3 regions of the Paracidovorax avenae ATCC 19860 genome follow, and region 1 is predicted to be linked to each of the others. Evidence: predicted binding sites of a transcription regulator. Region 1 holds the regulator's gene; each other region holds the start of a gene.
What was found. Region 1 encodes LexA, which represses DNA repair genes until DNA is damaged. Its sites were predicted from a motif close to ACTGTATNNNNATACAGT; they were not measured.
Positions count from the first base shown of each region.

Region 1 (9,897 bases):
GAAGGACCCGCATGCTATCCTTGCCCGCGATTGAAGCGCCAACCCGGGCCTACGGCAAGCCCGGGCTTCCGGCGCTGGCTGATTTCAACACTTAGAGGACCTCCATGAGACTGATTCTTTTGGGCGCGCCCGGCGCCGGGAAGGGCACGCAAGCCGCGTTCATCTGCCAGAAATACGGCATTCCGCAGATCTCCACCGGCGACATGCTGCGCGCTGCCGTGAAGGCCGGCACGCCGCTGGGACAGCAGGCCAAGGCCGTCATGGATGCCGGCAAGCTGGTGAGCGACGACCTCATCATCAATCTCGTGAAGGACCGCATCGCCCAGCCGGACTGTGCCAAGGGCTTCCTGTTCGACGGCTTTCCGCGCACCATTCCGCAGGCCGATGCCATGAAGGCCGCAGGCGTCAAGCTCGACTACGTGCTGGAGATCGACGTGCCGTTCGATGCCATCATCGAGCGCATGAGCGGCCGCCGCTCGCACCCGGCCAGCGGCCGCACCTACCACGTGAAGTTCAATCCGCCCAAGGTGGAAGGCAAGGACGACGTCACCGGCGAGGACCTGATCCAGCGCGAGGACGACAAGGAAGACACGGTGAAGAAGCGCCTGGAGGTGTACAGCGCGCAGACGCGCCCGCTTGTGGAGTACTACTCCACCTGGGCGAAGAACGACCCGGCCAATGCGCCCAAGTACCGCGCCATCAGCGGCACCGGCACGGTGGAGGAAATCACCCAGCGCGCGCTGGCCGCCCTGGCGGACTGAGTTCCTGGCGCAGGGCCGGCACCCGGCCGGCCCGTGACCGACGCCGCCCCCGGGCGGCGTTTTCGTTTCCGGATCGAATCGCTGGCGTCTTATGCCTGGAGCTTCGCCAGCCGCTCCAGCAGCAACTCCACCCGCGCCTTCACCACGCTCAGCCCCTGCGTGGCAGGCAGTGTGTCGCCCGGACGGGGCAGCAACTGGCCCAGGGGGCACCGCGTGGCCACCCTGACGGCCACGCCGGCGGCCTGCGCCCGCTCCAGGGCTGCCTGCAGCTGGTGGTGCAGCGTGCCGTTGCCGGTAGCGGCCACGGCCAGGCCGTGCACTCCGTCGGCCACCAGCAGATCCACCATGCGTCCGCTCGCGCCCGCATGCGACACCACGACCTCGACGCGCGGCCACTCCGCTCCGTTGCGCAGCGCCTCCAGCGCGGCGCGAGCCTCGGCCGATGATTCCGATGATTCCGCCGTGGGCCAGCCGGCGGCGAGCCGCACGCGGCCCTCTTCCACCCAGCCCAGGGGCCCCGCTTCGCCGGACGCGAAGGCGTTCAGCCGGTAAGGATGTACCTTCTGCACCCGCTGCGCCCCGTGCAATTCACCGGCGGCCACGGCCACCACCCCGCGCACACCCGGCGTGGCGGCCACGGCGACGGCGTCGAGCAGGTTCTGCGGGCCATCGGGCGCCAGTGCGGTGGCAGGGCGCATCGCCGAGACAAGCACCACGGGCTTGTCCCGCGCGCCCGCGAGCATGCGGTGGAGAAACCATGCGGTTTCTTCGAGGGTATCGGTGCCGTGCGTGACCACCACGGCGCGCACGCCGGGATCCGCCAATGCGGCCTCGCAGCGCAGGGCCAGGGCTCGCCATACGGCGCCGTCCATGTCCTTGCTGTCGATCTGCGCGACCTGCTCCGCTTCCAGCCGCGCGCCGCCGGCAGCGCGCGCCAGGCCGGGCACCGCTGCCAGCAACTGGTCGATGCCGACCTGCGCGGCGGTGTAGCCGATGTTGTCTTCCGCGCTCCCCGCCGTGCCGGCGATGGTTCCACCGGTGCCCAGCACCAGGATTTTTCCTGCAAACACTTGCATTGCCTTTGAAAACTGTTTAAAAATACAGTGACTGGATCGATCCACAGGTGATTCGATCCACCCAGCGCCCGTCCGGCGCGATCTTCCTTCACTGGAGTGCCCCGCATGCTCGACAGCCCCAAGCTCACCGCCCGCCAGCAGCAGATCCTGGATCTCATCCAGACCGCCATTGCACGCACCGGCGCGCCCCCCACCCGGGCGGAAATCGCCGCGGAGTTCGGCTTCAAGTCCGCCAACGCGGCCGAAGAACACCTGCAGGCACTGGCACGCAAGGGCGTCATCGAGCTGGTGAGCGGCACGTCGCGCGGCATCCGGCTGCGCGGCGAGGCCGTGCGGTCCATCAATGCGGCCCGCGGCACCCAGTTCCACCTGCCCATTCCCGGCATCTCGCAGCTCATGCTGCCGCTCATCGGCCGCGTCGCTGCAGGCTCACCGATTCTCGCCGAGGAACACGTGGACCAGACCTACAGCGTGGAAGGCAGCCTCTTCCAGCACAAGCCCGACTACCTGCTCAAGGTCCGGGGCATGTCCATGCGCGATGCCGGCATCATGGATGGCGACCTGCTCGCCGTGCAGTCCACGCGCGAGGCGCGCAATGGCCAGATCATCGTCGCCCGCCTGGGTGACGAAGTCACCGTCAAGCGGCTGCGGCGCACCGCGGGTGCCATCGAGCTGCTGCCCGAGAACCCCGACTATCCCATCATCACCGTGCAGCCCGGCGAATCGTTCGAGATCGAAGGGCTGGCCGTGGGCCTCATCCGCAACACCATGCTGATGTAGCCGGCTGCGGGCCGCCCGGCGCATGGCGCCGGAGCATGGTTCGCGCCCTGGTTCCCCGTTTGGCGTTGCCCAGGTGGCGGGCGTCTGGCTTTCCGCTTCGCGTGGATGGTCAACCCTGCGGCATCGCCCTGCCTGTCTAAAGCCAATCCTGCCAGTGTTCAACCCATTCTGACCGCTGGAGTTTTTCCATGGCAAAGGCTTTGCTCGATCTCACCACCCTCTCGTCCTGCCTGCAGCCGCTGCACGGCCTCGTCCGCTGGCTGCGGGGTACCTCCTCGGGGAATTTATCTGGCCGATCCGCCGCATGGTCGCGATGGCCGGACTGCCCGGCGCACAGTCGCGGGGCGTCCGACACGTCCACCGCCAGCCACCGCCCATCCGACGGCCCGCCTGTCGCCACGGCCCATGGCAGAGCAGAGGCCAGCACTGCAACATCCATGGCACTGCCCGCGGATTCCTCGACCGCGGTGCTGGCGGCCACCATGGAGCGCCCCGCGCGCTCCCCGGCCGGCAGCCAGCGCACCTGCGCGGCGCGGGCGCCAGGCGCCGTGCGCGTGGTGCAGCGCCGGCAGGCAGGTACGCCGGAGCGATTCGTGATCTCCGGCCGGATGGCCGATGTGCGGGCAGAACTGGAGCGCTGGGCCGCTGCAGAAGCCGTGCTGCAATGACCTGCAACGGCTGCCCCCGGCCGTGGTCCGCCGCCTGCGGCCTCAGCTGTTGATCTGCGCCCAGAGTTTGTCCAGGCGCTTCACGCTCACGGGCTGCGGCGTGCGAAGCTCCTGTGCGAAGAAGCTCACCCGCAGTTCCTCCAGCAACCAGCGGAATTCCTGCATGCGCGCATCCACCTGCCCCTTGCGCTCGGCCACGAGCCGCCAGTAGCGCTGCTCCTGGGGGCGCAGTTCCGCGAGCCGCGTGGCGTCGCGTGCAGCATCGGCTCGCACCTTGTCCAGGCGCAGGGTGATGGCCTTCAGATAGCGCGGGAAGTGCGCGAGCTGCGACCAGGGCGCCACCGCCAGGAAGTTCTTCGGCATGAGCCGTTGCAGTTGCTGCTGCGCATCCTGCGTGGCCTCGGGCGCGCCTTTCGTGTCCTTGATCTTGCGTGCCGCCGCAGCGTATTCGAGCAGGATCGCACCGGCCAGGCGCGCGACTTCATTGGCAATCAGCGTGAGCCGGCCGCGGCCCTCCTGCACGCGGCGCTGGAAGTCGGCCTCGGTCGTGGGCAGGGGATCGACCAGGAAGGCGCGGTCCAGCGCCACATCGATGACCTGTGCGCGCAGCTCTTCCTGCGTACCCAGCGGCATGTAGGCGACCGCCATCTTTTGCAGGTCCGGAATGTTCTTTTCCAGGTACTTGAGCGCGTCCTTGATCTGCAGCGCGAACAGGCGGCGCAGGCCCGCGCGGTGGCGCGCCGCGGCCACGCCGGGTTCGTCGAACACTTCGATGGTCACGGCATCGCCGCCATCGATGAGTGCCGGGAAGCCGATCAGCGTCTGTCCGCCCTTGCGGATCTCCATGAGTTCGGGCAGCTCGCCGAAGGTCCAGGCCGTGTAGCGCTGGCCCGCCGGCACGGCTGCCGGGGCGGGAGCGGCCGCCGGACCGCCGCTGGGCGGTTTGCCGGCGGCGGAAGCCGCACGGCTGTCCGCAGGCCTGCCCTGCGCGCCACCCTTGCCGGGTCGCGCAGCCGGGGCCGTTTCCGCAGGCGACGCGTCGCCCCCGGTCTCCGGCGCGGAACCTGCGAGCTTGAGCCCCGCCAAAGCCTGGAACGCGCCCCGGGCCTTGGCCCCCCATTCGGCCTTGAGCGCACCCAGGTTGCGCCCCTGGCCGAGCTGCCGGCCGTCTTCGTGGACCACGCGAAAGTTCATGAACAGGTGCGGACTGAGCATGTCGAGCTTGAAGTCGGCCCGCTTCACGTCCAGCGAGGTCTCGTCACGCACCTGCTTGAGCAGCACGTCCACCAGGCTGCCCTGCCCGAAGCGCTCGGGCGTGCCGAGCAGTTCGGCCAGGCGCGCGGCATTGTCCGGCAGGGGCACGAAACGGCTGCGCGGGCGCTGCGGCAGGCTCTTGAGCAGCGCCTGGATCTTGTCCTTGAGCATACCCGGCACCAGCCATTCGCAGCGCTCTTCGCTGACCTGGTTGAGCACGAAGAGCGGCACCGTGACGGTGACGCCGTCACGCGGGTCGCCGGGCTCGTGCAGGTAGGTGGCCGCGCAATCCACCCCGCCCAGCCGGACCATGCGCGGGAAGGCGCTGGTGGTGATGCCGGCAGCCTCGTGGCGCATCAGTTCGTCGCGCGTGAGCTTGAGCAGGTCCGGTTTCGCGCGGCTGGCCTCGCGGTACCAGGATTCGAAATCGGCGCCAGTGCAGATGTCGGCAGGCACCTGCTGGTCGTAGAAGGCGTAGATGAGCTCCTCGTCCACCAGCACGTCCTGCCGGCGCGACTTGTGCTCCAGTTCCTCCACCTTGGCGATCAGCTTGCGGTTGGCCGGCAGGAACGGCAGGCGCCGCTCCCAGTCCTGGGGCCACTGGTCGCCGACCAGCGCTTCGCGCAGGAAGATTTCGCGCGCAGTGCGCGGGTCCACCTTGCCGAAGTTCACGCGCCGGTTGTTGTAGATGACGATGCCATAGAGGGTGGCGCGCTCCAGCGCCGTCACCTGCGCTGACTTGCGTTCCCAGTGCGGGTCCAGCATCTGCTTCTTGAGCAGGTGGCCGCCCATTTCCTCGATCCACTGCGGCTCGATGGCCGCGATGCCGCGCCCGAACAGGCGCGTGGTCTCGACCAGTTCCGCCGCCACGATCCAGCGCCCGGGCTTCTTCGACAGGTGCGCCCCGGGATGCTTGTAGAACTTGATGCCGCGCGCGCCAAGGTACCAGTCCTCTTCCTCGCTCTTCACGCCGATGTTGCCGAGCAGTCCGGCGAGCATGGACCGGTGGATCTGTTCGTAGCTGGCCGGCTGGATGTTCAGGCGCCAGCGGTGCTCGGTGACCACCGTGAGCAATTGCGTGTGGATGTCGCGCCACTCGCGCAGCCGCCGCACGCTGATGAAGTTCTGGCGCAGCAGCGATTCGTATTGCCGGTTGCTGAGTTTGTGGGTAGGCGTGGGGACCGGCACGGACGCCGCAGCGGCCGTTGCGGGTGCGGCCGCGTCGGCACTGCCGCGCGCCTGGCGCTGCGCCACCGGCAGCACGGCCTGCGAGGGCGCGCCCTTGCGCGCGGCATCGCGCTGCGCCCGAGCGGACGGCAGGCTCGGCGCGCCGCCACGGGCTTCGTTGATCCACTTCCAGAGCTTGAGGTAGCCGCTGAATTCGCTCTTCTCGTCGTCGAATTTGGCGTGCGCCTGGTCGGCCTGCTGCTGGGCCTCGAGCGGCCGGTCGCGCACGTCCTGCACCGACAGGGCCGAGGCGATCACCAGCACCTCATCCAGCGCCTGGCGGTCGCGCGCCTCCAGGATCATGCGGCCGACGCGCGGATCGAGCGGCAGGCGCGAGAGCTCCACGCCCATGGGTGTGAGTTCGTTGGCATCGTCCACCGCGCCCAGTTCGGCCAGCAGCTGGTAGCCGTCTGCGATGGCCCGGCCCGAGGGGGCCTCGATGAACGGGAACTGCGCCACATCCCCCAGGTGCAGCGACTTCATGCGCAGGATCACGCCCGCCAGCGAGGAGCGCAAGATTTCCGGGTCGGTGAAGCGCGGCCGGCCGTTGAAGTCGGGTTCGTCGTAGAGCCGGATGCAGATGCCGTTGGCGATCCGGCCGCAACGGCCCGCCCGCTGGTTGGCCGCCGCCTGGCTCACGGGCTCGATCAGCAACTGCTCGACCTTGCTGCGGAAGCTGTAGCGCTTCACGCGCGCGGTGCCGGCGTCGATCACGTAGCGGATGCCCGGCACCGTGAGCGAGGTTTCGGCCACGTTGGTGGCCAGCACGATGCGGCGGCCGGTGTGGCCTTCGAAGATCCGATCCTGCTCGGCCTGCGAGAGGCGCGCGAACAGCGGCAGCACCTCGGCGCCGCGCATAACCGGCTGGTGGGCCAGGTGCTTGCGCAGGTGGTCGGCAGCTTCGCGGATCTCGCGCTCGCCGGGCAGGAAGACAAGGATGTCGCCCGCCGCGTTGCCGGCCCAGAGTTCGTCCACGCCATCGGCGATGGCTTCGTTCAGGCCATAGTCGCGGCTGTCCTCGAAGGGCCGGTACCGCTGCTCCACAGGGAACGTGCGGCCGGACACGTAGATGACGGGTGCGGGCCCCTTGGCCGACTCGAAATGCTTCGCGAACCGCTCTGCATCGATGGTGGCCGAGGTGACCACGATCTTCAGGTCGGGCCGGCGCGGCAGGATCTGGCGCAGGTAGCCGAGCAGGAAGTCGATGTTCAGGCTGCGTTCGTGCGCCTCGTCGATGATGATGGTGTCGTAGGCGGTCAGCAGCGGGTCGGTCTGCGTTTCCGCCAGCAGGATGCCGTCCGTCATCAGTTTGACGGAGGCATCGCGCGACAGGCGGTCCTGGAAGCGCACCTTGTAGCCCACGACGTCGCCCAGCGGCGTCTGCAGCTCTTCGGCGATGCGCTTGGCGACGCTGCTCGCCGCGATCCGCCGCGGCTGCGTGTGGCCGATCAGGCGGCCCTTCTCACCCGGTTTGGCATTGCATTTGCCGCGGCCGAGCGCCAGCGCGATCTTGGGCAGCTGCGTGGTCTTGCCCGAGCCGGTCTCGCCGCAGACGATGATGACCTGGTGCGCCTGCATGGCGGCCATGATCTCTTCGCGCTTGCCCGATACCGGCAGGCCGGGCGGGAAGTCGATGCGCAGCGGTGCTGCCTGGGCCTCACGGCGTGGCGGTGCGGACGGGGCGGGCTGGGGGGTGGGGGATTTCGGGGGCGCGGAACCTGTCATAGAGACCCGCATTATCCGAACGATCCGTTGGCGTGGTGCAACGCAGGCCATCCCGCAGCCTTGCGCGCACGCGGCGGTACCGGGGAAAATCCGCCGCGTCGCCTGCGCCGGCCTGCCCTGGCCCGCCTTCGACCTGCATCCGCCCCATTTCGCCGCGGCAACGAGCAACCTTGCCGCGGCACCCCACAGGACAGGAGCTTTCCCCCATGACCCTTTCGTTCCACCGCATCGACTGACCACGGTTCCCCACGCCCCGGCTGGACCGTGTGTTCCGTTTCACACACCGTCCGGCACGAGGCCGCGCTGCCCTCCCATGGAGTGGCAGGCACGCGAAGCCCCGGCCGTCCAGCCGGGGCTTTTTCGTTGTGAGGAACCGCACGCATGAGTGCACAGAAACGCTCCCGCGCCTACGAGGCGGGCCGGGTGAAGGCATTGCGCCGCATGAAGCAGCCGATCGCGCTGCATGTCGAGGCCAGCGCGCCGCCCCGCAACCCCGTAGCGCGCGCCCTGGCGGCACGCAGCCTGGGCGGCGGCGGAGGACGCCACATCCGCAGCCAGGGCGCACAGCGCCGCGCCGACCGCATGGCACTGCAGCACGCGCTGCGCAGCGGCTGGGACAGCTGAGGCCCCGCGCGCCGCCGCCAGGCCTTTGCCGGGCGGCGGCGCCACACCGATTCCGTGGACAATGGCAGCACCGGGACGCCCACCGGTCCCATGCCGCGCCGCGATGCCCGTCCCCCTCTCCCCCGATCTCTCCACGTCTTCATCCGCATTCCCGATGCCGGCCCAGGCCGACCGGCGGCGCCATGTCGCCGTGATCGGCGCAGGCATCGTGGGCACGGCATGCGCGATCGAGATCCTGCGCACCGGCCGCTCCGTGACGCTGCTCGATCCCCATGCGCCCGGCGGGCCGGAAGCGACGAGCTACGGCAACGCCGGCTGGCTGTCGTCCCATTCCATCCTCCCACCGTCCGGCCCGGGCATGTGGAAGCAGTTGCCGGGCTATCTGCTGGATCCGCAGGGTCCGCTCACCGTGCGCTGGGGCTACCTGCCCCGCGCCCTGCCCTGGCTCTGGCGCTTCCTGCGTTCCGGTCGCACGCCGGCCCGGGTGGCCCGCACCGCGCATGCGCTGCGCCAGCTGCTGCGGGACGCGCCAGCGCTGCACGCGCGGCTGGCGGGCGAAGCCGGCGTGCCGCACCTGGTCGCGCAGCGGGGCCTGCTGCATGTCTATCGCTCGCGCGCGGACTTCGAGGCCGACGCGCTCGGATGGCGCCTGCGCGGCGAGGAAGGCATCGCCTTCAGGACGCTGGAAGCCGGCGAATTGCGCTCGCAGGAGCCCGAGCTGATGCCGGGCTACGGCTTCGGCGTGCGCGTCGATGAGGCGGGCCATTGCGCGAACCCGGGCGCCTATCTGGGGGCACTGGCCGCGCATGCCCAGTCCCTGGGTGCGCGCCGCGTCGCCGCACGCGCCATCGGCCTGCGCATCGTGTCGGGCCGCCTGGCCGCCGTCCGGACCGACGCGGGCGACATACCGTGCGATGCTGCGGTGATCGCCGCCGGCGCCTACTCCCGCCCCCTGGCCCGCGACGCGGGTGACCGGGTGTGGCTCGACACCGAACGCGGATACCACGCGATGCTGGACCTGCGCGCCCGGCCGGGCGAAGCGCCGCCTCCCGGACCGCGCACCTCCACGATGGTGATGGACCGCAAGCTCATCGTCCACCAGATGGAGCACGGCCTGCGCGTGGCGGGCCAGGTGGAGATCGCCGGCCTGCAGGCAGCGCCGGACTGGCGCCGCGCGCACATCCTGCTGGAGCACCTGTTCACGCTCTACCCCGCCCTGCCGCGCCCTGCGCTGGAAAGCAGTGCCCGGTTCTGGCTGGGCCGGCGCCCGAGCACCAGCGACGGCCTGCCCTGCATCGGCCCCGCGACGGGTTGCGCGGACGTAATCCACGCCTACGGGCACGGCCATGTCGGGCTGGGTTCTTCGGCACGCACGGGCCGCGTGGTGGCGCAGCTGCTGGACGGCTGCCCGCCAGAGATCGACATCGTGCCTTTCAGCCCGGGGCGCTGGCGACGATAATCCGGCGCGCACCGCACGGCGCCCGCCTCCCCGACAACCACCGCCTGCCCGACCACGCAGGCTTCCGGCCCCGCCTCTTCATCTTCCCGCCATGTCCGCTGTCTTCAATTTCACCTTCGTGCCCTGGTTCCGGTCGGTGGCGCCCTACATCCACAAGTTCCGCCACCAGACCTTCGTGATCGCGCTCACGGGCGAAGCAATCGCGGCCGGCAAGCTGCAGGCGATCGCGCAGGACCTGGCGATGATCCAGGCCATGGGGGTGAAGATCGTGCTGGTGCACGGCTTCCGCCCGCAGGTGAACGAGCAGCTCGCGGCCAAGGGGC
Region 1 covers NC_015138.1:2,982,537-2,992,433, forward strand. Annotated here, with positions in the region: gene adk (adenylate kinase) at 105-761, shown strand; gene ACAV_RS13105 (asparaginase) at 851-1,837, opposite strand; gene lexA (transcriptional repressor LexA) at 1,943-2,617, shown strand; gene ACAV_RS13115 (hypothetical protein) at 3,055-3,285, shown strand; gene hrpA (ATP-dependent RNA helicase HrpA) at 3,328-7,491, opposite strand; gene ACAV_RS13125 (hypothetical protein) at 7,873-8,115, shown strand; gene ACAV_RS13130 (NAD(P)/FAD-dependent oxidoreductase) at 8,270-9,574, shown strand; gene argA (amino-acid N-acetyltransferase) at 9,666-9,897, shown strand, end outside.

Region 2 (9,897 bases), 370 kb from region 1:
GAGGTGATGACGCCGCTGGCGGACAAGCTGGGTGCTGCGATCGGCGCGAGCCGCGCGGCGGTGGATGCGGGCTATGCCCCGAACGACCTGCAGGTGGGGCAGACGGGCAAGATCGTGGCGCCGCAGCTCTACATCGCGGCGGGTATCTCGGGCGCGATCCAGCATCTGGCCGGCATGAAGGACTCCAAGGTGATCGTGGCGATCAACAAGGATGCCGAGGCGCCGATCTTCAGCGTGGCCGACTACGGGCTGGAGGCGGACCTGTTCACCGCCGTGCCCGAACTCGTGAAGTCCCTCTGACCCCGGCGGCCCCGACGGAGCCGCAGGCTGCCGGCAGGGCCTCCACGAGGGCATCGCATGCGGTGCCCTTTTTTTTGCCCGGCCCGCCCGGTCCGTGGCCGTTTTCATCGATTCCGGAGACATTCCCATGAGCTACACCGCCCCCGTCAAGGACATGCTGTTCGCCATCGAGCACCTCGCGGGCATCGCGCAGGTCGCCGCGCTGCCGGGCTTCGAGGAGGCCGGCCTGGACACGGCGCAGGCGGTGCTGGAGGAATGCGCGCGCTTCAACGAGGGCGTGGTGGCGCCGCTCAACGTGGCGGGCGACCGCAACCCGTCGTCCTGGAAGGACGGCCGGGTGACCACCACGCCGGGCTTCAAGGACGCGTTCCGCCAGTTCGCGGAAGGCGGCTGGCAGGGCTTGCAGCATCCGGTGGATTTCGGCGGCCAGGGCCTGCCCAAGACCATCGGCGCGGCCTGCGCGGAGATGCTCAACAGCGCCAACATGAGCTTCGCACTGTGCCCGCTGCTGACCGACGGCGCCATCGAGGCGCTGATCACCGCCGGCAGCGATGCACTCAAGACCACCTACCTGGAAAAGCTGGTGACGGGCGAGTGGACCGGCACCATGAACCTGACCGAGCCGCAGGCCGGCTCGGACCTGGCCCTGGTGCGCACGCGCGCCGAGCCGCAGGGCGATGGCACCTACAAGGTCTTCGGCACGAAGATCTTCATCACCTACGGCGAGCACGACATGGCGGAGAACATCGTGCACCTGGTGCTGGCCCGCGTGGCAGGCGCACCGGAAGGCGTCAAGGGCATCAGCCTGTTCGTGGTGCCGAAGTTCCTGGTGAATGCCGATGGATCCCTGGGGGCGCGCAATGACGTGCAGTGCGTCTCCATCGAGCACAAGCTCGGCATCAAGGCCTCGCCCACGGCGGTGCTGCAGTTCGGCGACGGGGGCGGCGCGGTGGGCTACCTCGTCGGCGAGGAGAACCGCGGCCTGGAATACATGTTCATCATGATGAACGCGGCGCGCTACGCCGTCGGACTGCAGGGCATCGCGGTGGCCGAGCGCGCCTACCAGCAGGCCGTGCAGTACGCGCGCGACCGCGTGCAGAGCCGCCCCGTGGACGGCAGCCTGCCGGGCAGCGCGCCCATCATCCACCACCCCGACGTGCGGCGCATGCTCATGACCATGCGCGCGCTCACCGAGGGATGCCGTGCCATGGCCAGCGTGGCGGCCGCGGCATACGATGCCGCGCACCACCATCCCGACGCGGCGGCGCGCAAGGAAAACCAGGCGTTCTACGAATTCATGGTGCCGCTCGTGAAAGGCTACAGCACCGAGATGAGCCTGGAAGTGACGAGCCTGGGCGTGCAGGTGCACGGCGGCATGGGCTTCATCGAGGAGACGGGCGCGGCGCAGCACTACCGCGACGCACGCATCCTGCCCATCTACGAAGGCACCACGGCCATCCAGGCCAACGACCTCGTGGGCCGCAAGACGGCGCGCGACGGCGCGGCCACGGCGCTGGCCGTTGCGGCGCAGGCCCGCACGACGGCCGACGAACTGCGCGCGGCCGGCACGCCCGAAGCCCAGGCCGTCGCACGCCGCCTTGCCGAGGCCTGCGATGCCTTCGAGGAAGTGGCGCGTTTCATCGCGGGCAACACCAAATCCGACCCGAACGCCGCCTTCGCGGGCAGCGTGCCCTACCTCATGCTGGGCGGCAACCTCGTCGCCGGCTGGCAGCTGGGCCGCGCGCTACTCAAGGCGCAGTCGCTGCTCGCGGACGGGCAGGGCGATGCGGCCTTCCTGCAGGCCAAGGTGGCCACGGCGCGCTTCTACGCGGAACACATCCTGGTGCGCACGAAGGCCCAGCGCGACGCCATCGTGGAAGGCGCAGCCAGCGTGACCGCGCTCGCACCGGACGCCTTCTGAGCGGCCTCTTGCCACCACAGCAGCCAACGCCCTTCGCAGTCCAGTCCACAACAACATCCGGAGACTTCCCCATGCGCAGCACCCTGCCGCCCGTGTTCCAGAAACTTTCGCTGCCGGTCATCGGCTCGCCGCTCTTCATCATCAGCAATCCGAAGCTGGTGATCGCGCAGTGCCAGGCCGGCATCGTCGGCTCCATGCCGGCACTCAACGCCCGGCCCGCCGAACTGCTGGACGAATGGCTCGCCGAGATCACCGAGGCGCTCACGGCCTGGGACCGCGCCCATCCGGAGTCCCCTGCCGCGCCGTTCGCGATCAACCAGATCGTGCACAAGAGCAATGACCGGCTGGAGCACGACATGGAGGTCTGCGCCAAGTACAAGGTGCCGATCGTCATCACCAGCCTGGGCGCGCGCGAGGACGTGAACCAAGCCGTGCACGGCTGGGGCGGGGTGGTGATGCACGACATCATCAACAACAAGTTCGCCCGCAAGGCCATCGAAAAAGGCGCCGACGGCCTGATCGCCGTGGCGGCGGGCGCCGGCGGCCATGCAGGCATCAAGAGCCCGTTCGCGCTCATCCAGGAAATCCGCCAGTGGTTCGAGGGGCCGCTGGCGCTCTCGGGCTCGATCGCCTCGGGCGGAGCCATCCTGGCCGCGCAGGCCATGGGCGCCGACTTCGCCTATATCGGCTCGGCCTTCATCGCCACGCACGAGGCGCGCGCGCAGGAGGCCTACAAGCAGGCCATCGTCGACGGCAACTCCGACGACATCGTCTACAGCAACCTCTTCACGGGTGTGCATGGCAACTACCTCGCGCCCTCCATCCGTGCCGCGGGGCTCGATCCGGACCACCTGCCCGAATCGGATCCCAGCAAGATGAACTTCGGCGGCGATGCGAAGAAGGCCTGGAAGGACATCTGGGGCTGCGGGCAGGGCATCGGCGCGATTACCGAGGTGACGGGCGCCGCCGATCTGGTCGGGCGCCTGCGCCGCGAGTACGCCGCAGCCCGCGAACGCTTGGCACTCTGAACGGCTGCGGCGCTTTCCGCGCACCGGGGCGGTGCGGCCACCCGCGGACGGCCGTGCTGGGGCAAAATATCGCCCCCACGGACCCCACACAACACCAAGAACCGTTCTTCCGCGCCGCGCCACCCCTGTACGGGTGCGCCGCGATGTGCGCGCTTGCCGCATGCCGTCCTCACCGTCCCGCAACACCCTGATCGATTCGGTCAAGGGCATCGCCTGTGCCACGATCGTGGCGCACCACCTGGCCTTCTACGGGCCCATGTCCGAAGTGGCCCAGCCCTTGATGCCGGGTTTCATCGCCTGGCTGACAGATTACGGCCGCATGGCCGTGCAGGTTTTCCTGGTGCTGGGCGGCTACCTGGCGGCGGGGCGGCTGGCGGCGGCGGGAGGGCCACGCTGGAGCGGCACCGCGCCGGAGATCGGGCGGCGCTTCGTTCGCCTCGTGGTGCCGTATGCCGTGGCCCTGGTGCTGGCCGTGCTGGCCGCGGCGGCGGTGCGGCCCTGGCTGGACCATCCTTCCGTGCCGGCGGAGCCGAGCCTGCCGCAGCTGCTGGCCAACGCGCTGATGCTGCAGGATGTGGTGGGCGAGGAGGCGCTGTCTGCCGGCGTCTGGTATGTGGCGATCGACTTCCAGCTTTTCGTGTTCTCGGCGCTGCTGCTGGCCGCCGCGCGCCACGGCGCCCGCGTGCTGCCGGTGCGGGCCCGCGGTGCTGCCCAGCCGGCGGCACGGGTGGCCGTGGCCGCGGCCACGGCGCTCTCGCTCTGGGAGCTCAACCGCCATCCGTCACTCGATGCCTGGGCGGTGTATTTCTTCGGTGCCTATGGCCTGGGCATGATGGCGCGCTGGGCCGTGGCCGCACCGCGCGGCAGCCGCGCCGCTGCCGCATGGCTGGTGCTGATCGGCGTGTGGGGCGCGGTGGCGCTGGCGCTGGATTTCCGGGGGCGCATCGCGGTGGCATGGTGCGCGGCACTCGGGCTGGTGCTGCTGCTGCGCTGGCAGGAGGGCCGCGCGGCGCTGCAGCGAGCCGGCATGCCGGCGGCGCATCGGGCACAGTCCGCCTGGAGCGGCGGATTGGCACGGCTCGGCCGCATTTCCTATTCGGTCTTCCTGGTGCACTTTCCCGTGTGCCTGCTGGTGAACGCCGCAGTCACCAAGGCCTGGCCCGAGTCTGTCGCGCTCAACGCCCTGGGCATGGTCGCCGCGCTCGCGCTCTCCATCGCGGCGGGATGGCTTCTCTATGAGCGGGTGGAGCGGCAGGTGCCGTCGTGGACCATGGCGCTGCGCTGGCAGGCGGGCCTGGTGGGTGCCGGCCTGGTAGTGGCCCTGGCGGCAGGGCACCTGGGCTGAGAAGCACCGGGCACCGCAGCCCCCATGCCCGCCCGCAGTGGCGGCGGATGCCATCCGGGCACGGGCCGTATGGCGTGGCTGGGCTGCCAGGCGCTGGAGCCGGTCAGCGGGCCCGACCCGCAGGCTGGTGCGGGGGATCGAGGAGGCCATCTTCCGGCCCGCCCGGCAAGGCGCTGGCGGTTGCCGGTAGCGCGGGGGTGGATAGCACCGCCATCACCGGCAGGCCGTCTTCCATCGGCACCACGGCCAGCGCCGCGCGCTCGCGTACGCCGCGGCGCCAGTCGATGAACCATGCCATGAACGGCAGCAGCAGCATCGATCCCGGCACCGCCCAGATCAGCAGGTAGGGACTGACGGAGGAGGCCGAGCGCATCAGGCCGCGCAGGCGCTCCCGCTCCTCGGCGCTCCAGCGGCCCTGGCGGCGCTGACGCAGCAGCCACGCCACGGAGCCGCGCATGGTGGCCAGCTCCTGGCGGAAACGGCCTTGCTCGCGTCGGTTGCCCGCCAGGAAGGCGCAGAACCATTCGGGGGTCCAGTCGCCGCGCAGCCAGCGCCGGGTGGCCGCGCAGCCGGTCTCCGCCGCCACCGGGCGCATGCGGGCCGGCCCGGGTGCTGGTGCCGGCATGCCGTCGTGCGGCGATCCGGACGGCGGAAAGGCCTCCGGCAGGGGCGCCGGAACCTGGGGGTCCACTGCGGATGCGGCAGAAGGCGGGTTCATGAGGTGGGTGAACTGGTGATGCGGGGCAGGGAGCACCGGGATATCAGCACTGTGCCATGGCGTGAAATCTCTTGCTGCGCACAGTGTATCCGATGGCTGTATATTCATACAGTTTCCTGGTGCATCCGGAGTTGCCCATGACCGAAGTCCACATCCCCCTGCAGAGCATCAAGGGCCGCGGCACGGCGGCACGCACGCCGCACCGTTTCATGCGCGATGCCCGCGCCGCATTCGACGATGGCTGGGGCGGTCCCGCTGCGCAGGAGGGCGAAGACGGGGCGCCGCCTCCGCCCGCCACCCAGGTCATCCTGGAAACCGCGCGCAGTGCGATCTGCGCCAACGATTCGCCCGACATCTTTTTCGACCACTCCGTCAATCCCTACCGCGGCTGCGAGCACGGGTGCGTGTATTGCTACGCGCGGCCAACGCACAGCTACCTCAACCTGTCGCCCGGGCTGGATTTCGAGACCCGCATCATCGCCAAGCACAACATCGCGGAGGTGCTGCGCGACGAGCTCGCGCGCCCGGGCCACGTGCCGCACCTGCTCAACGTGGGCTCCGCCACCGACTGCTACCAGCCGGTGGAGCGCGACCTGGGTCTCACGCGGGCCGTCATCGAGGTACTGCGCGACGTGCGCCACCCGTTTTCGCTCATCACCAAGTCGAGCGGCGTGGAGCGCGACCTCGACCTGCTCGCGCCGCTCGCGCACGACCGCCTGGCCGCGACCTACGTGACGATCACCACGCTCGACCCCGTGCTGGCGCGCCGGCTGGAGCCGCGCGCCGCGGCCCCGCACCGCCGGCTGCGCACCATCCGCACCCTCGTGGAGGCGGGCATTCCGGTGGGCGTGAGCGTGGCGCCGCAGATCCCGTTCGTCACGGAGGACATGGAGCAGGTGCTGGAAGCCGCGCGCGATGCCGGCGCCACGTCGGCCTTCTACACCGCCATCCGCCTGCCGTGGGAACTGGACGGCCTGATGCGCGAGTGGCTGGAACTGCACTATCCGCAGCGCGCCGAGCGCGTGATGGCGCGCATCCAGGACCTGCACGGCCTGGACGCCGAAGCGCGCGCGGCCGGCCGTACCTATGACAGCCGCTTCGGCTCCCGCATGAAAGGCAAGGGCCTGTGGGCCGACCTGCTGCGCCAGCGGTTTATGGCCGCGTGCCGGCGGCTGGGGCTGAACCGTGAGCGCATCGAACTGGACATGGCGCAGTACCGGCCGGGGTTGGCGCGGGGGCAGGGGAGCCTGTTCTGAATTGCCGGGCGCAAGTCTCCAGGTATCAAGCGCTGCCTCGGGCTTTTCCCGAAGTGCGCCCGGGCAGCGCCATCGCCGCAACCCCCGCCACCACGCATCCCACGCCGATCCACGCCGTAGGCTGCAGCCTTTCCCCGAGAAACACCACGCCGATCCCCACGCCGATGGGCACGCGCAGATAGGCCTGTGCCGTGGTGCCCACGCTGCCCAGGGTGCGCAGCAGGCGAAAGTAGAGGGCCAGGGCGAGCGCGGTCGAGAGCACCGAGAGGGCGAGCAGGGCCAGCAGGGATGCTGGGCTGGGGGCGATGGTCCACGGGCGTTCGCAGAGCAGGCTCAACGGCAGCAGGACGGCCGCGCCGCACAGCAGCGATCCGGCGGCAGGCAGCACCGGGTCCATGCCGCTGAACCGCCGCCCGAAAAGCGATGCCGCCCCATAGCACGCCGAGGCCGCCACGATGGCGAGCTGGGCCCAGGTGCCGTGCCCGAGGCCCTGCCAGGCCTCGATGCCGACGATGCAGCAGGTGCCCAGCAGGCCGCAGGCCACGCCCATCCATCGGCGTGCCGTGGCGGCTTGATGGCGGCGCGCGAGCGCGGCGAGCAGCACGGCGAAAAGGGGCGAGGTGGCGTCGAGCACCGTCGCCAGCCCTGCGTCCACCGTCTGCTCGGCCCAGGCGATCAAGGTGAATGGCACGACGCTATTGAGAGCGGCCTGCAGCAGGAACGCCGTCCAGGTCTTTCCATCCCGCGGCAGGTGCAGGCCGCGCCAGAGGGCGATGCCGAGCAGCAGCAGGCCTGCGATGAGGGTACGGGCCGCGATCAGGGTGACAGGCGGAATGCTTTCGACGCCGATGCGGATGAAGGTGTAGGACGCGCCCCAGCAGGTGGAGAGCGCGAGCAGCACGGCCAGTTCACGGACGATGGGGACAGGTGGGCTGGATGGCATGGCGTTTTTTCCGGTGGCCGCTGGTGCGGGACACCGGGAAGTCTCCTGCCGGGTCGGGAGCGGATGTTTCGTGCTGGAGCGAAGGGTTGCTTCCTGCACCGGAGCAGCGGAGCGGCTCCACCGGGTTCGCGGCGATCTGGCCATGCCGCGCGAGGCATGCCGCTGCGGTCGGTTGGCGTCCGCGTATCTTGTGCAGCATGCACGGGCGTCAGTCCCGCTTCTCCTGCATTTGGAGCCGTGCCAGCAGGGCATCCCTGGGCGGCATGGGTTCCGCCAGCCAGCGATCGAGCATGATGCCGTGGCCGGACGCCGGACTCGCGGCAGTCCGGACATCGGAGGCCGGGCGAGGGGCGTGATCCTCTGCCTCCGTGCCCGTATCCGTCGGGTTTCCAGTCTCTGGCAGCGATGCCAACGCATCATGGTAGGAAGCCGTACTGGCCAGGGACGGCGGCGGTGCTTCCGGGCGGAGGCTGGCGGGCGACCGGGAGGTCCGCGCGTCCTCGTATTCCGTGGACGGTGCGAGTGAATGCCAGTCTGTGGGGCTGCTGGCCCCCGATCCGTCCATGGGCGTGCGCGTAGCCGGGGAGTGCACGTGGTTGGGCGATGCCATCGGCCGCAAACGAGGGTATCCCGAGGGAGGTACTGCGGGTTTCGGGTTCTCTTCCCGGAGACGCTGGCGGCGCTCTTGCGCGTCCTCCACCTTTTCCCGCCGCAGCGCTTCCCGGAGCGTCATGCCTTCGGGAGGCTCCATCTCCTTCGCAGGGTGCTCGCGGATGGCTGCCAGGGACGGAGGGCGCGCCTCCTGCCTGCCAACGTGTCCTCTCGACCACGGGTTCATGGTGTCGGAGCGCCCTGGCCGCGGGCCGGCGTCTTCCATCTCGTGGGTTTCCCCGGAAATCCATCCATCGTCCCTCAGGCCCTTCAACAGGTTCTCGATGCCTTCGTCGCTGAGGTCCATCGCGGCATCGTCTGGAAAATCGTGGAAGCCTCCTCCGGCATGCGGGCTCGATGTGCCGGGGCGGCCTGCATCCCTCGGCATTTCCGGCAAGGCATTGCGCGGCGGCAGGCCCGATGCGGATCCCTGGGCATGGCGGGCCGAAATCGGCACCGATGGCGTGGTCTGCCTGCTGCTCCGGTGCGAGGAGTTGCCCGCGCCCGGCGTCGAGGCTTCCGGTACAGCCCCGGAAGGGGAGTGTTTGCGCGACGCCGTGCCGCTGTGGAGCCAGGCAAGGAGTTTGGTCATGGTGGTGGGCCGCGGTGGTGCGTGGAAGGGATTTCCATGCTGCGACAGACCGGCAGGCATCTTCGTGTGCCAGCGAAGTGCGGTGCGGCGGGGCGAAGAGATTCGCCTCCGCAGGGTGCGCGGATCCATGGAACCGCGGATGCAAGAAGAATCTGCGGCCACTGCCGTGAAAACGCAATTCGCTGCGGTTGCAAAGCCGGTTTCGGCCGCGCGGAGACGGCAGAAATTCCTAAGCTCGATGCCATCCCCCTTTCCAGGAGTTCGACCCATGGCCTTGCGTGATTTCAAAGTGCTCACTTTCGACGTTGTCGGTACCCTCATCGATTTCGAGGGGGGCATGCTGGCCTACCTGCGCGAGGCCGTGCCGGGTTCGCCCGTGTCCGACGAGGCGTTCCTCGCGGCCTACCGCACGGCCAGGAAGAGCGGCGATACCGATGCGTATCCCGATGACCTCGTGCGTTGCTGGCATGCGATCGCACCGCCACTGGGCCTGCCCGACAGCGACGCGCTCGCGCAGGGCTTTCGCGATTCCGTGCCGCGCTGGCCGGCGTTCCCCGACGCGCCCGAGGCACTGCAGCGCCTGCGCCGGCATTTCAAGCTGGTGACGATGACCAATGCGCAGGCCTGGGCGCTGGCGCATTTCGACCGCACGCTGGGCGCACCGTTCGACCTGCTGCTGTCCGCCGACGATGCCCTGTGCGAGAAGCCCGATGCACGCTATTTCGCCTATGCGCGCGGCCGCTACGAGGGCGCCTGGGGTTTCCGGCAGGCGGACAACCTGCATGTGGCGCAGAGCCAGTACCACGACATCGGCATCGCGCGGCAACTGGGCATCCGCAACTGCTGGATCGAGCGGCGCCACGGCATGAAGGATTCCGGCGGCACCATCGAGTCCGAGCACACCGTGCCGGATTACCACTTCCATACGCTGGCGCAACTGGCCGACGCGGTGGAGGCCGGGCAATGAGCCTGCAGGACGTCGCCCGGCCCGTTGCCGACCTGCTGCCCGACCTGGTCGCGCTGCGCCGCGACCTGCATGCCCACCCGGAACTGGCCTACCAAGAGCGCCGCACGGCCGGCATCGTGGCGCAGTCGCTGCGGCTGCTGGGCCTGGAGGTGCACGAGGGCATCGGCGGCACCGGG
Region 2 covers NC_015138.1:3,353,586-3,363,482, reverse strand. Annotated here, with positions in the region: gene ACAV_RS14745 (electron transfer flavoprotein subunit alpha/FixB family protein) at 1-300, shown strand, start outside; gene ACAV_RS14740 (acyl-CoA dehydrogenase) at 428-2,221, shown strand; gene ACAV_RS14735 (NAD(P)H-dependent flavin oxidoreductase) at 2,293-3,249, shown strand; gene ACAV_RS14730 (acyltransferase family protein) at 3,410-4,594, shown strand; gene ACAV_RS25115 (hypothetical protein) at 4,698-5,312, opposite strand; gene ACAV_RS14720 (PA0069 family radical SAM protein) at 5,450-6,568, shown strand; gene ACAV_RS14715 (DMT family transporter) at 6,594-7,511, opposite strand; gene ACAV_RS25110 (hypothetical protein) at 7,720-8,883, opposite strand; gene ACAV_RS14705 (HAD-IA family hydrolase) at 9,023-9,721, shown strand; gene ACAV_RS14700 (amidohydrolase) at 9,718-9,897, shown strand, end outside.
Region 2: ACAV_RS14720 (PA0069 family radical SAM protein) is a predicted target of LexA. The motif match lies at 5,408-5,425, and genes of this name have one in related genera.

Region 3 (9,897 bases), 1.5 Mb from region 1:
CGCAATGGCAACAACGACGGGCGCGCCGAGGGCTACCGCATCACGGTGCAGCTCGACCAGGGCGGCCAGCGCGCCTATGACGTGGGCTCACCCGGCGACCTGCGCCCCGGCGACCGCGTGCGCCTGAACGGCGGCCAGATCTCCCGCATGTGACCTGCCGGCACCGGCTTCAATGCAAAAAAGGACCCTCGGGTCCTTTTTTTCATGGGCGCGTGCCCCAGGTTCAGTGCAGCAGAGGATGCTCGCCCGTGTCGGGCGGCTGGATGCGGAAGAATCCGGTGCCGGCGGTGCCGCGTCCGATTTCCTCCTCCGTGGCTTCCCGGACGCCCTGCACGGTGAGGTGCAGGCGCAACGCGATGCCGGCGAGCGGATGGTTGCCGTCCAGCACCACGTGTTCGGGGTAGATCTGGGCCACGGTGTAGAGCACGTCGCGCGGGGCGTCCGGGTTGGAGCCCTCGGGCAGGGCGCTGCCCTCGATGGTCATGCCTTCCTCGATGTCGGCCGGGAAGCGGCTGCGCGGTTCGAGGAACAGCAGCTTGTCCTGGTAGTCGCCGAAGGCCTCCTCGGGCTCCAGGTGCAGCGCGACGGTGTCGCCCGCGGTGTGGCCCTGCAGCCCCTCTTCGATGCGGGCGAACAGGTCGTCGCCGCCGACGAGGAATTCCACCGGGTCGTCGAGCACGTCCAGCTCCTCGCCCAATGTGTCTTTCAAGATCCAGGTCAAGGCGACCACGCATTGTTGGTTGATTTCCATAGGAGAATTGTCGCAGTTCGTCCACCGGCCGCGCCACCGGCGCGTGCGCCTTTCGCTTTCCCCCATGGATACCCATACCCCCCTCGCCCTGCTGGGCGGAATCACCCCCGCGCAATTCATGCGCCGCCATTGGCAGAAGAAGCCGCTGCTGGTGCGCCAGGCCGTCGCCTCGTTCGTGCCGCCCGTGGGACGCCAGGAATTGTTCGCGCTGGCGGCGCAGGAGACCGTCGAATCGCGCCTCGTGCAGCAGAAAAAGGGCGCCTGGAGCCTGCGCCACGGCCCCTTCGCGCGCCGCGCGCTGCCGCCCCTGGCCACGCCGGACTGGACCTTGCTGGTGCAGGGCGTGGACCTGCACGACGACGCCGTGCATGCGCTGTTGCAGCAGTTCCGCTTCGTGCCGCAGGCCCGGCTCGACGACCTGATGATCAGCTACGCCACGGACGGCGGCGGCGTGGGCCCGCACTTCGACAGCTACGACGTGTTCCTGCTGCAGGCCCATGGCCGGCGGCGCTGGCGCATCGGGCGGCAGAAGGACCTGGCGCTCAAGGCCGGCATTCCGCTCAAGATCCTGGAGAACTTCGAGCCCGAGCAGGAGTTCGTGCTCGAGCCCGGCGACATGCTCTACCTGCCGCCGCGGTGGGCGCACGACGGCATCGCCGAGGGCGAGTGCATGACCTATTCCATCGGCTTCCGTTCGCCGTCGCGCACGGGCCTGGCGCAGGACCTGCTCACCCGCCTGTCGGACGGCCCGGACGAAGAGGGCGCCCTGCCCCCGCACCTGTACCGCGATCCCGCACAGGACGCTGCGGACCGCCCCGGGGAGATTCCCGCCGCGCTGCTGGACTTCGCGCGCGATGCCCTGGCGCGGGCCCTGGCCGAGCCGCTGGCCGTGGAGCGCGCGCTGGGCGAGAGCCTGACCGAACCGAAGCCCAATGTCTGGTTCGAGCCCGGGGATCCGGAGGCGGACGTGGCGCAGGGCGTGCGCCTGGACCGCCGCACGCGCATGATGTACGACGCGCGCCATGTCTTCATCAACGGCGAGAGCTATCTGGCCGGCGGCCGGGACGCCACGCTCATGCGGCGCCTGGCCGACCAGCGCGAACTCGCCGCACGCGATCTGGCCCGGGCCAGCGAGGATGCGCTGGAAGTGCTGGCATCGTGGTGCGATGCCGGCTGGGTGCACGCCAGGCGCGCGGGATAGTCCGGGCAGGCGGCTCGCCGCCCGCGGCGCCCGTCGCGCGGACTCTCGCACGTTGCGAACAAGGAGGTCGTCCATGGATTTCTCCCAGGCACTGAGCGGCGAGGCACCGCTGCCGTCCGGCCGCTTCGAGGGGCGAAGCGACTTCGGCGGCGGGGTGCGCGCCGCCCTGGCGTGCGCAGCCCGCGAGGGCTGGCAGGAACTGGTGCTGTGCGATTTCGACTTCCATGACTGGCCGCTGGGGGACCGCGACGTGGAGGCGTCGCTGCACGCCTGGGCGGCGCGGGGGCGCCGGATGACGCTGCTGGCCGCCCACTACGACGAGGTGGTCCGGCGCCATGCGCGCTTCGTGCGCTGGCGTGCCACCTGGGACCACATCGTGGAATGCCGCAAGGCGCCCGTGAAGGAACGCCAGGAACTGCCCGGCGTGCTGTGGTCCGGCCGCTGGGTGCTGCAGCGGCTGGACCCCGAGCGCTGCACCGGCGTGGCCGGCGGCGAGCCCGAGCGTCGCGTGCAGGTACGGCAGGTGCTCGATGAATGGCTGCGGCGCAGCACGCCTGCCTTTCCCGCCACGACGATCGGACTGTGACATCGCTCAGTCCGCGCTCTAGGTGTTGGTAGGGATTGACGCAATCTCCCTATAATTTGCGGTTGCTGTCTGGGAGTGCATAGCGCACTTCAAGCGCCACGGGGTGCATCGCGCCCGGCCAAAGCGCATCGCTGAAAGAGGGCGGCGTGGCGGCAAATTCCAAGATCCGTCTGTCCCATAGGAAAAACGAAATGAAGAACTCTCTCGTTCTGGCTGCCCTGGTCGCGTCCGTCGCTCTCGCCGCCTGCGGCAAGAAGGAAGAAGCCCCGGCTCCGGCCCCGGCTCCCGTCGAAGCTCCGGCCCCGGCTCCCGCTCCCGTGCCCGCACCGGCCGAAGCACCGGCTTCCGACGCTTCGGCTCCTGCCGCAGCCGCTGCTGCCGAAGCCTCCGCTCCCGCCAGCGACGCCGCCAAAGCCGCTGCAGACGCTGCTGCCGCAGCCGCTGCAGGTGGCGCTTCCGCCGCCAAGTAAGCTGCCGCACCGCCTTCCGCCGCCGGGCCACCAGCCTGCGGCGAAAGGCCTGGCACGAAAGCCCCGTACCGCAAGGTCGGGGCTTTTTCGCGTGCCCTCGCCCATCGAATGGCGCGGGGCAGGCCGGGCCGGCAGCCGTCCAGGGAGGTGTGGCGTTCAGCCGCCGATCCAGCCGGTGCCGCTGCGCTGGTCCGCCACCTCGATCTGGGCCGGCTCCCAGCCGATGGCCCCGGCGAGCGCGGCACGGGCGAGGTCCGGGCGGTTGTTCTGGGCGCTGAGGTGGGCCGCGGCCACGCTGCGCAGGCCCTCGTGCCGCACCGCGCGCAGGATCTCCGCCGCCACGTGGTTGCCCAGGTGCCCATAGGCGCCGCCGATGCGCCGCTTCAGGAAGGCGGGATAGCTGGAGACGGACAGCATCTCGCGGTCGTGGTTGCTCTCCAGCAGCAGCGCATGGCAGCCGCGCAGGTGGGCGAGCACGTGCTCGGTGGCGTGTCCCAGGTCCGTGAGCAGCCCGATGTGGGTGGCTCCGTCGCTGCAGCGCAGGTGCAGCGGCTCGCGCGCGTCGTGCGGCACGGTGAAGGGGCGGGCCTCGAAGGCGCCCAGGTCGATGGATTCGCCGTCCGCCGTGAGGTGCAGCAGTCCGTCCAGGTCCGGCGCGCCGATGGCCTCGTGGGTGCCATGGCTCATCCAGGCCGGGATGCGGTGGCGCAGGGCGATCTTCTGCAGGCCGCCCACGTGGTCGGAATGCTCGTGGGTGATGAAGATCGCGTCGATGTCGTCGATCGCGAGGCCGGCCTCGCCGAGGCGGCCGGCCAGCTGGCGCGGGCCCAGTCCGCAGTCGACGAGCAGGCGCCGCACCTGCGTGCCGCAGCGCCCTTCGACGATGGTGGCGTTGCCCGAGCTGCCGCTGCCCAGGTTCTTGAAGCGCAGCACGCGGTCCGTGGCTCCTCAGCGGGCGGCAGCGCCGGTCACTTCAGGTCGTCGGCGAGCACGCGGACGATGCGGTCCGCGTTGGCCGAGCTCTCGGGTGCGCCTGCGGCATTGAGCACGGCGACCGTGCTCTTGCCGCCCTCGGTGCGCACCTGGATGCGGTACTTGACGGGCGGCGCGGCATCGGCCGAGCGGCCCAGCAGCTTGGCGAAGAAGCCGGGGTCCTTCTTCTCGGTGGGCTCGACGTAGCGCACGGAATACACGCCCTGGGCGCGGTCGCGCTCCTCGACGGTGAAGCCCGTGCGGTCGAGCGCCAGCCCGACGCGGCGCCATGCACGGTCGAAGCTCTCGTCGAGTTCCACCACGGGCGCGTTGCCAACGCGGCCGATGCGCGCGGTCGGCGGCGGCTGGATCGGGGCGGCCGCCACGGCGCGGGACTCTTCCTGGCTCACGCCGAGCTTGACCATCAGGCGGCGCAGGAATTCGGTTTCCAGTTCCGGATCGACCGGGCGGGGCTGCCAGATGGTGCTGTCCTTCTGGGAGGTGGTGTACACCTCGACCATGCCGCGGTGGCTGATGTAGATCTCGGTGGAGCCGTCGGCGCCGCGCTCCAGGCGGGTGCGGAACTTGTCACGCTCGCCGGTGGAATAGACGGAGTCGAAGATCTTGCCGATGGTGGAGCGGATGATGTCCTGCGGCAGCTTGGCGCGGTTCTCGGCCCAGTCGGTTTCCATGATGCCGAGGTTGGGCTGGTCGATCGTGAGCACGAAGCCGTTTTCGTTCCAGAAGTCGCGCACCGGCTCCCAGAGTGCATCGGCGGGGCGCTTCACCACCAGCCAGCGCTGGTTGCCGTCGCGCTCGATGCGCACGTCGCCGAGCGACTTGGCGGCGGCATTGACCGTGCCGGGCTGCCTCTGCGCCTGGCCGGCCTCGAAGGCCGCGGCCGACACCACGCCGCCCGCCACCGTGTAGCGCGAATCGCGCGACAGCTGCGTCAGGTCGGGCGGCACTTCGAGCGTCGAGCCCTTGGTGGCGCTCTTGTAGTCGATCTTGTCGTTGTCCAGGATGGACGTGGAGCAGGCGGACAAGGCCATGGCAAGGCCCAGGAGGCCCAGGCGGTTGATAGCGTTCACGCAAAAATCCTTTGAGGGGAGTCTCAGAGCAGGCCGGCGGAGCGCAGCGCGGCTTCCACCACGGATTCGCTGCCTTGGGAAAGGGGTGTCATGGGCAGGCGCATCGCGCCGCCGCACAGGCCCATGCGCTGCATGGCCCACTTCACGGGGATGGGGTTGGCCTCGACGAAGAGCTGCTTGTGGACCGGCAGCAGCCGGAACTGGATCTCCATGGCCCGGCGCACGTCGCCGGCCAGGGCGGCCACGCAGAGTTCGTGCATCAGGCGGGGCGCCACGTTGGCGGTGACGCTGATGTTGCCCTGGCCGCCGCAGAGCATGAGGGCCACGGCGGTGGGGTCGTCGCCCGAATAGACGGCGAAGCCTTCGGGCACCTCGCGGATGAGCCACTGCGCGCGCTCGATGTTGCCGGTGGCTTCCTTGATGCCGATGATGCCAGGCACCTGGGCCAGGCGCAGCACCGTGTCGTGCTGCATATCGGCGACGGAGCGGCCGGGCACGTTGTAGAGGATGGTGGGCAGGTCGCCCACGGCCTCGGCGATCGCCTTGAAGTGCAGGTACTGGCCTTCCTGCGTGGGCTTGTTGTAGTAGGGCACGACCTGCAGCTGCGTGTCGGCGCCCACCTTCTTGGCGAAGCGGGCGAGCTCGATGGCCTCGGCCGTGGAGTTGGCGCCGCAGCCGGCCATGATGGGCACGCGCTTTGCGGCCTGTTCGACGGCCACGCGGATGATCTCGCAGTGCTCCTCGACATTCACGGTGGGCGATTCGCCGGTGGTGCCCACCACGCCGATGCAGTCGGTGCCTTCTGCGACATGCCAGTCGATCAGCTTGCGCAGGGTGGGGTAGTCCACGCTGCCGTCCTCGTGCATGGGGGTGACGAGGGCGACGATGCTGCCGGTGAGGGTGGCGCTGGAAGAGGTCATGTCCACGAAGGAAAACGGTAAAAGAGCATTCTAACGAGTGTGTAACCGGCCCGGCCGGGGGGTTAACCGGAGGCGGGAGGCACGAGGGGGTGGCGGGGTGGTCCGTCGCCGGGTGCCTCCCGGACGGCCGCGAGGCGCTGCACGAACCGCTCCGGAGACGGCAGGAAGCCGTCCTCGTAGGCGATCACCCTCAGACCGGGGAAGGCCGCCAGCAGTTCCCCGGGCTCGAGCAGAAATTCCGGGCGCGACGGCCGTCCCACGGTCCCGTTGCCGCGCGCGAAGGTTTCGTACAGCAGGACGCCGCCGGGCGCGACGCTGGCCGCGAGGGCGGGCAGCAGGGGGCGCCAGAGGTAGTGGGTCACCACCACGCCATCGAAGCGGCGCCCGGTGAAGGGCCAGGGGCCCTGTTCGATGTCCGCATGGACGAGTTCTCCCAGCTGCGCCAGGGGTGCGATCGCCTCGGCGGACCGGTCCACGCCGGTCACGGCATGGCCGCGCGCATGGAACCAGCGCAGGTGCCGGCCGCTGCCGCAGGCCACGTCCAGCACGTGGCCGTGCAGCGGCACCAGGTGGGCCCAGCGCGTGATCCACCCGGACGGCGCGTCCTGGCCGTGCAGCGCGGCATGGGGTGGCGGGCCTGGTCTGTGCATCGCGGGGGTGGCGAGGGAGGGGCGTGGGAGGGGCCGCGGGCGGACGCGCCGCGGCAGGAGTTCAGAAACAGGACCAGACCTGGTCCGCCATCATTACCACGAAACCGGGCTCTGCATAGAGAGCGAAGGCGGCGGACAGCGCCACGGCGGCCGCGATGGTCCAGGGCAGCCACCGCTTCCAGCCGGGGCGCCGGGAGTTGGGGGTGGACAAAGGGGTGGACGCCATGCGCATGCCGCGCCTCAGGCGGTGGCGCCTGGCCGGGCCGGCGCGCGCGCGATCGGCGATTCGCGCACCGGCAGGTTGATGAGGCCCGCCGCTAGCCCCAAGGCGATGGCGAGGTACCAGACCACGTCGTAGCTGCCCGTGCGGTCGTAGAGGTAGCCCCCCAGCCAGACACCCAGGAAGCTGCCGATCTGGTGGCTGAAGAACACGAACCCTCCCAGCATCGAGAGGTGCTGCACGCCGAAGATCTGCGCCACCGTGGCGTTGGTGGGCGGCACGGTGGACAGCCACAGGAACCCGATCACCGCCGAGAACATATAGACCGAGACGGGGGTGAGCGGCGCGAGCAGGAACACGGTGATCGCCACCGCGCGGGCGAAATAGATGAAGGCCAGGATGTGCCGGCGCGCCATGCGCTGGCCCAGGGTGCCGGCGATGTAGGTGCCGAAGACGTTGAAGAGGCCGATCAGGGCCAGCGCGTAGCTCGCCACCTGGGGTGAGAGGCCGTGGTCCTTGAGGTAGCTGGGCATGTGCACGCCGATGAACACCACCTGGAAGCCGCAGACGAAGTACCCGGCCGTGAGCAGCAGGAAGCTGGGGTAGCGCAGCGCTTCGGACAGGGCCTCGCCCACGGTCTGGCTGCGCGGCGCGGCGGGAGCGCCTGCGGCGCGGCGGCCGAAGCCCGGCTCGCGCAGTCCGAAGGCCAGCGGCACGATGAGCAGCACCATGGCCGAGAGGGCGAGCAGCGATTCCTGCCAGCCCAGGCGGGCGATCAGCTGGCCCTCCACGGGCACCATCAGGAACTGGCCGAACGAGCCGGCGGCCGCGGCCACGCCCATGGCCCAGGATCGCTTCTCGGGCGCGATCTGGCGGCCCAGCACGCCGTAGATCACGGCGTAGGTGGTGCCCGCCTGGGCCGCGCCGATCAGCACGCCGGCCGTGAGGGCGAACAGCAGGGGCGTGGGCGACAGCGCCATGCCGGCCAGCCCGAGGGCGTAGAGCACCGCCCCCGCGATCAGCACGCGGAAGGCCCCGAAGCGGTCGGCCGCCATGCCCGCGAAGATGCCGAACAGGCCCCAGGCGAGGTTCTGCACGGCGAGCGCGAGCGCGAATGTCTGGCGGGTCCAGCCCATGTCCTGCGTGATGGGCTGCAGCCACAGGCCGAAGCCGTGGCGGATGCCCATGGAGAGCGTGACGACGGCCGCGCCGCAGGCCAGGACCTGCACCATGGAGAGCTTCGGGGTTTCGGGGGACATCCGCCCGAATGTAGCCAAAAGCGTCTGCCGGCGCTTGCCGAAGGATGCGGGTTAACCCGTGCGGCAGGCGGGTGGCTGTCTTTCCATCCAGTGCCGCCGGGCAGCCCGCACTACAATCCGCGCCCATGGCAGCCAAACCCTCCTCCGTTTCGCCCAGCGACTATTCCGAAGGTTCGATCCGCGTGCTCAAGGGCCTGGAGCCCGTGAAGCAGCGGCCGGGCATGTACACGCGCACGGACAACCCGCTGCACATCATCCAGGAAGTGCTCGACAACGCGGCCGACGAGGCCCTGGCCGGGCACGGCAAGCGCATCAAGGTCACCCTGTTCGCCGACGGCTCCGTCGGCATCGAGGACGACGGGCGCGGCATCCCGTTCGGCCTGCACCCCGAGGAAAAGGCCCCGGTGATCGAACTGGTCTTCACGCGCCTGCATGCGGGCGGCAAGTTCGACAAGGGCAAGGGCGGTGCCTACAGCTTCTCGGGCGGCCTGCACGGCGTGGGCGTCTCGGTCACCAATGCCCTGGCGCTGCGGCTGGAGGCCACGACGCACCGCGACGGGCAGATCGCACGCCTCGTGTTCGAGGGCGGCGACGTCACCGAGCCGCTGACGGCACGGCCCCTGGCCGCGGGCGAACGCCGCCAGGGCACGACGGTGCGCGTCTGGCCGGACGGCAAGTATTTCGAATCGACCGCGCTGCCGATGAACGAGCTGGTCCACCTGCTGCGCAGCAAGGCCGTGCTGATGCCGGGCGTGACCGTGTCGCTGGTCAACGAGAAGACGAAGGAGACGCAGACCTGGCAATACAAGGGCGGCCTGCGCGACTACCTGGGCCAGAGCCTGTCGGCCGACCCGGTGATCCCGCTCTTCGAGGGCGAGGGCTATGCCGACCGGCACAACGAGAGCTTCGCCGAAGGTGAGGGCGCCGCATGGTGCGTGGGCTTCACCGACGAGGGCGCGCCCGTGCGCGAGAGCTACGTCAACCTGATTCCCACCAGCGCGGGCGGCACGCACGACGCGGGCCTGCGCGACGGGCTGTTCCAGGCGGTGAAGAGCTTCATCGAGCTGCACTCGCTGCTGCCCAAGGGCGTGAAGCTGCTGCCCGAGGATGTGTTCGCGCGCGCCTCGTACGTGCTCTCGGCCAAGGTGCTGGATCCGCAGTTCCAGGGCCAGGTGAAGGAAAAACTCAATTCGCGCGATGCCGTCCGGCTGGTGTCGAGCTACGTGCGGCCCGCGCTCGAGCTGTGGCTGCACCAGCACGTGGACTATGGCAAGAAGCTCGCCGAGCTGGCCATCAAGGCCGCGCAGACGCGCCAGAAGGCCGGCCAGAAGGTCGAGAAGAAGAAGGGCTCCGGCGTGGCCGTGCTGCCCGGCAAGCTCACCGACTGCGAGAGCCGCGACCTGTCGCACAACGAGGTGTTCCTGGTGGAGGGAGACTCCGCCGGCGGCAGTGCCAAGATGGGCCGCGACAAGGAGTGCCAGGCCGTGCTGCCGCTGCGCGGCAAGGTGCTCAACACCTGGGAGGTGGACCGCGACCGGCTGTTCGCCAACACCGAGATCCACGACATCTCCGTGGCGCTGGGGGTGGATCCGCACGGCCCGAACGACACGCCGGACCTCTCCGGCCTGCGCTACGGCAAGGTCTGCATCCTGTCGGATGCCGATGTCGATGGATCCCACATCCAGGTGCTGCTGCTCACGCTGTTCTTCCGCCACTTCCCCAAGCTGATCGAGACCGGCCACATCTACGTGGCGCGCCCGCCGCTCTACCGGGTGGA
Region 3 covers NC_015138.1:1,491,680-1,501,576, forward strand. Annotated here, with positions in the region: gene ACAV_RS06600 (outer membrane lipoprotein) at 1-153, shown strand, start outside; gene ACAV_RS06605 (FKBP-type peptidyl-prolyl cis-trans isomerase) at 224-751, opposite strand; gene ACAV_RS06610 (cupin domain-containing protein) at 816-1,952, shown strand; gene ACAV_RS06615 (hypothetical protein) at 2,026-2,538, shown strand; gene ACAV_RS24020 (hypothetical protein) at 2,730-3,008, shown strand; gene ACAV_RS06620 (MBL fold metallo-hydrolase) at 3,165-3,941, opposite strand; gene bamC (NlpB/DapX family lipoprotein) at 3,977-5,071, opposite strand; gene dapA (4-hydroxy-tetrahydrodipicolinate synthase) at 5,095-5,991, opposite strand; gene ACAV_RS06635 (class I SAM-dependent methyltransferase) at 6,054-6,641, opposite strand; gene ACAV_RS24895 (hypothetical protein) at 6,703-6,867, opposite strand; gene ACAV_RS06640 (MFS transporter) at 6,882-8,120, opposite strand; gene ACAV_RS06645 (DNA topoisomerase IV subunit B) at 8,246-9,897, shown strand, end outside.
Region 3: ACAV_RS06645 (DNA topoisomerase IV subunit B) is a predicted target of LexA. The motif match lies at 8,195-8,212, and genes of this name have one in related genera.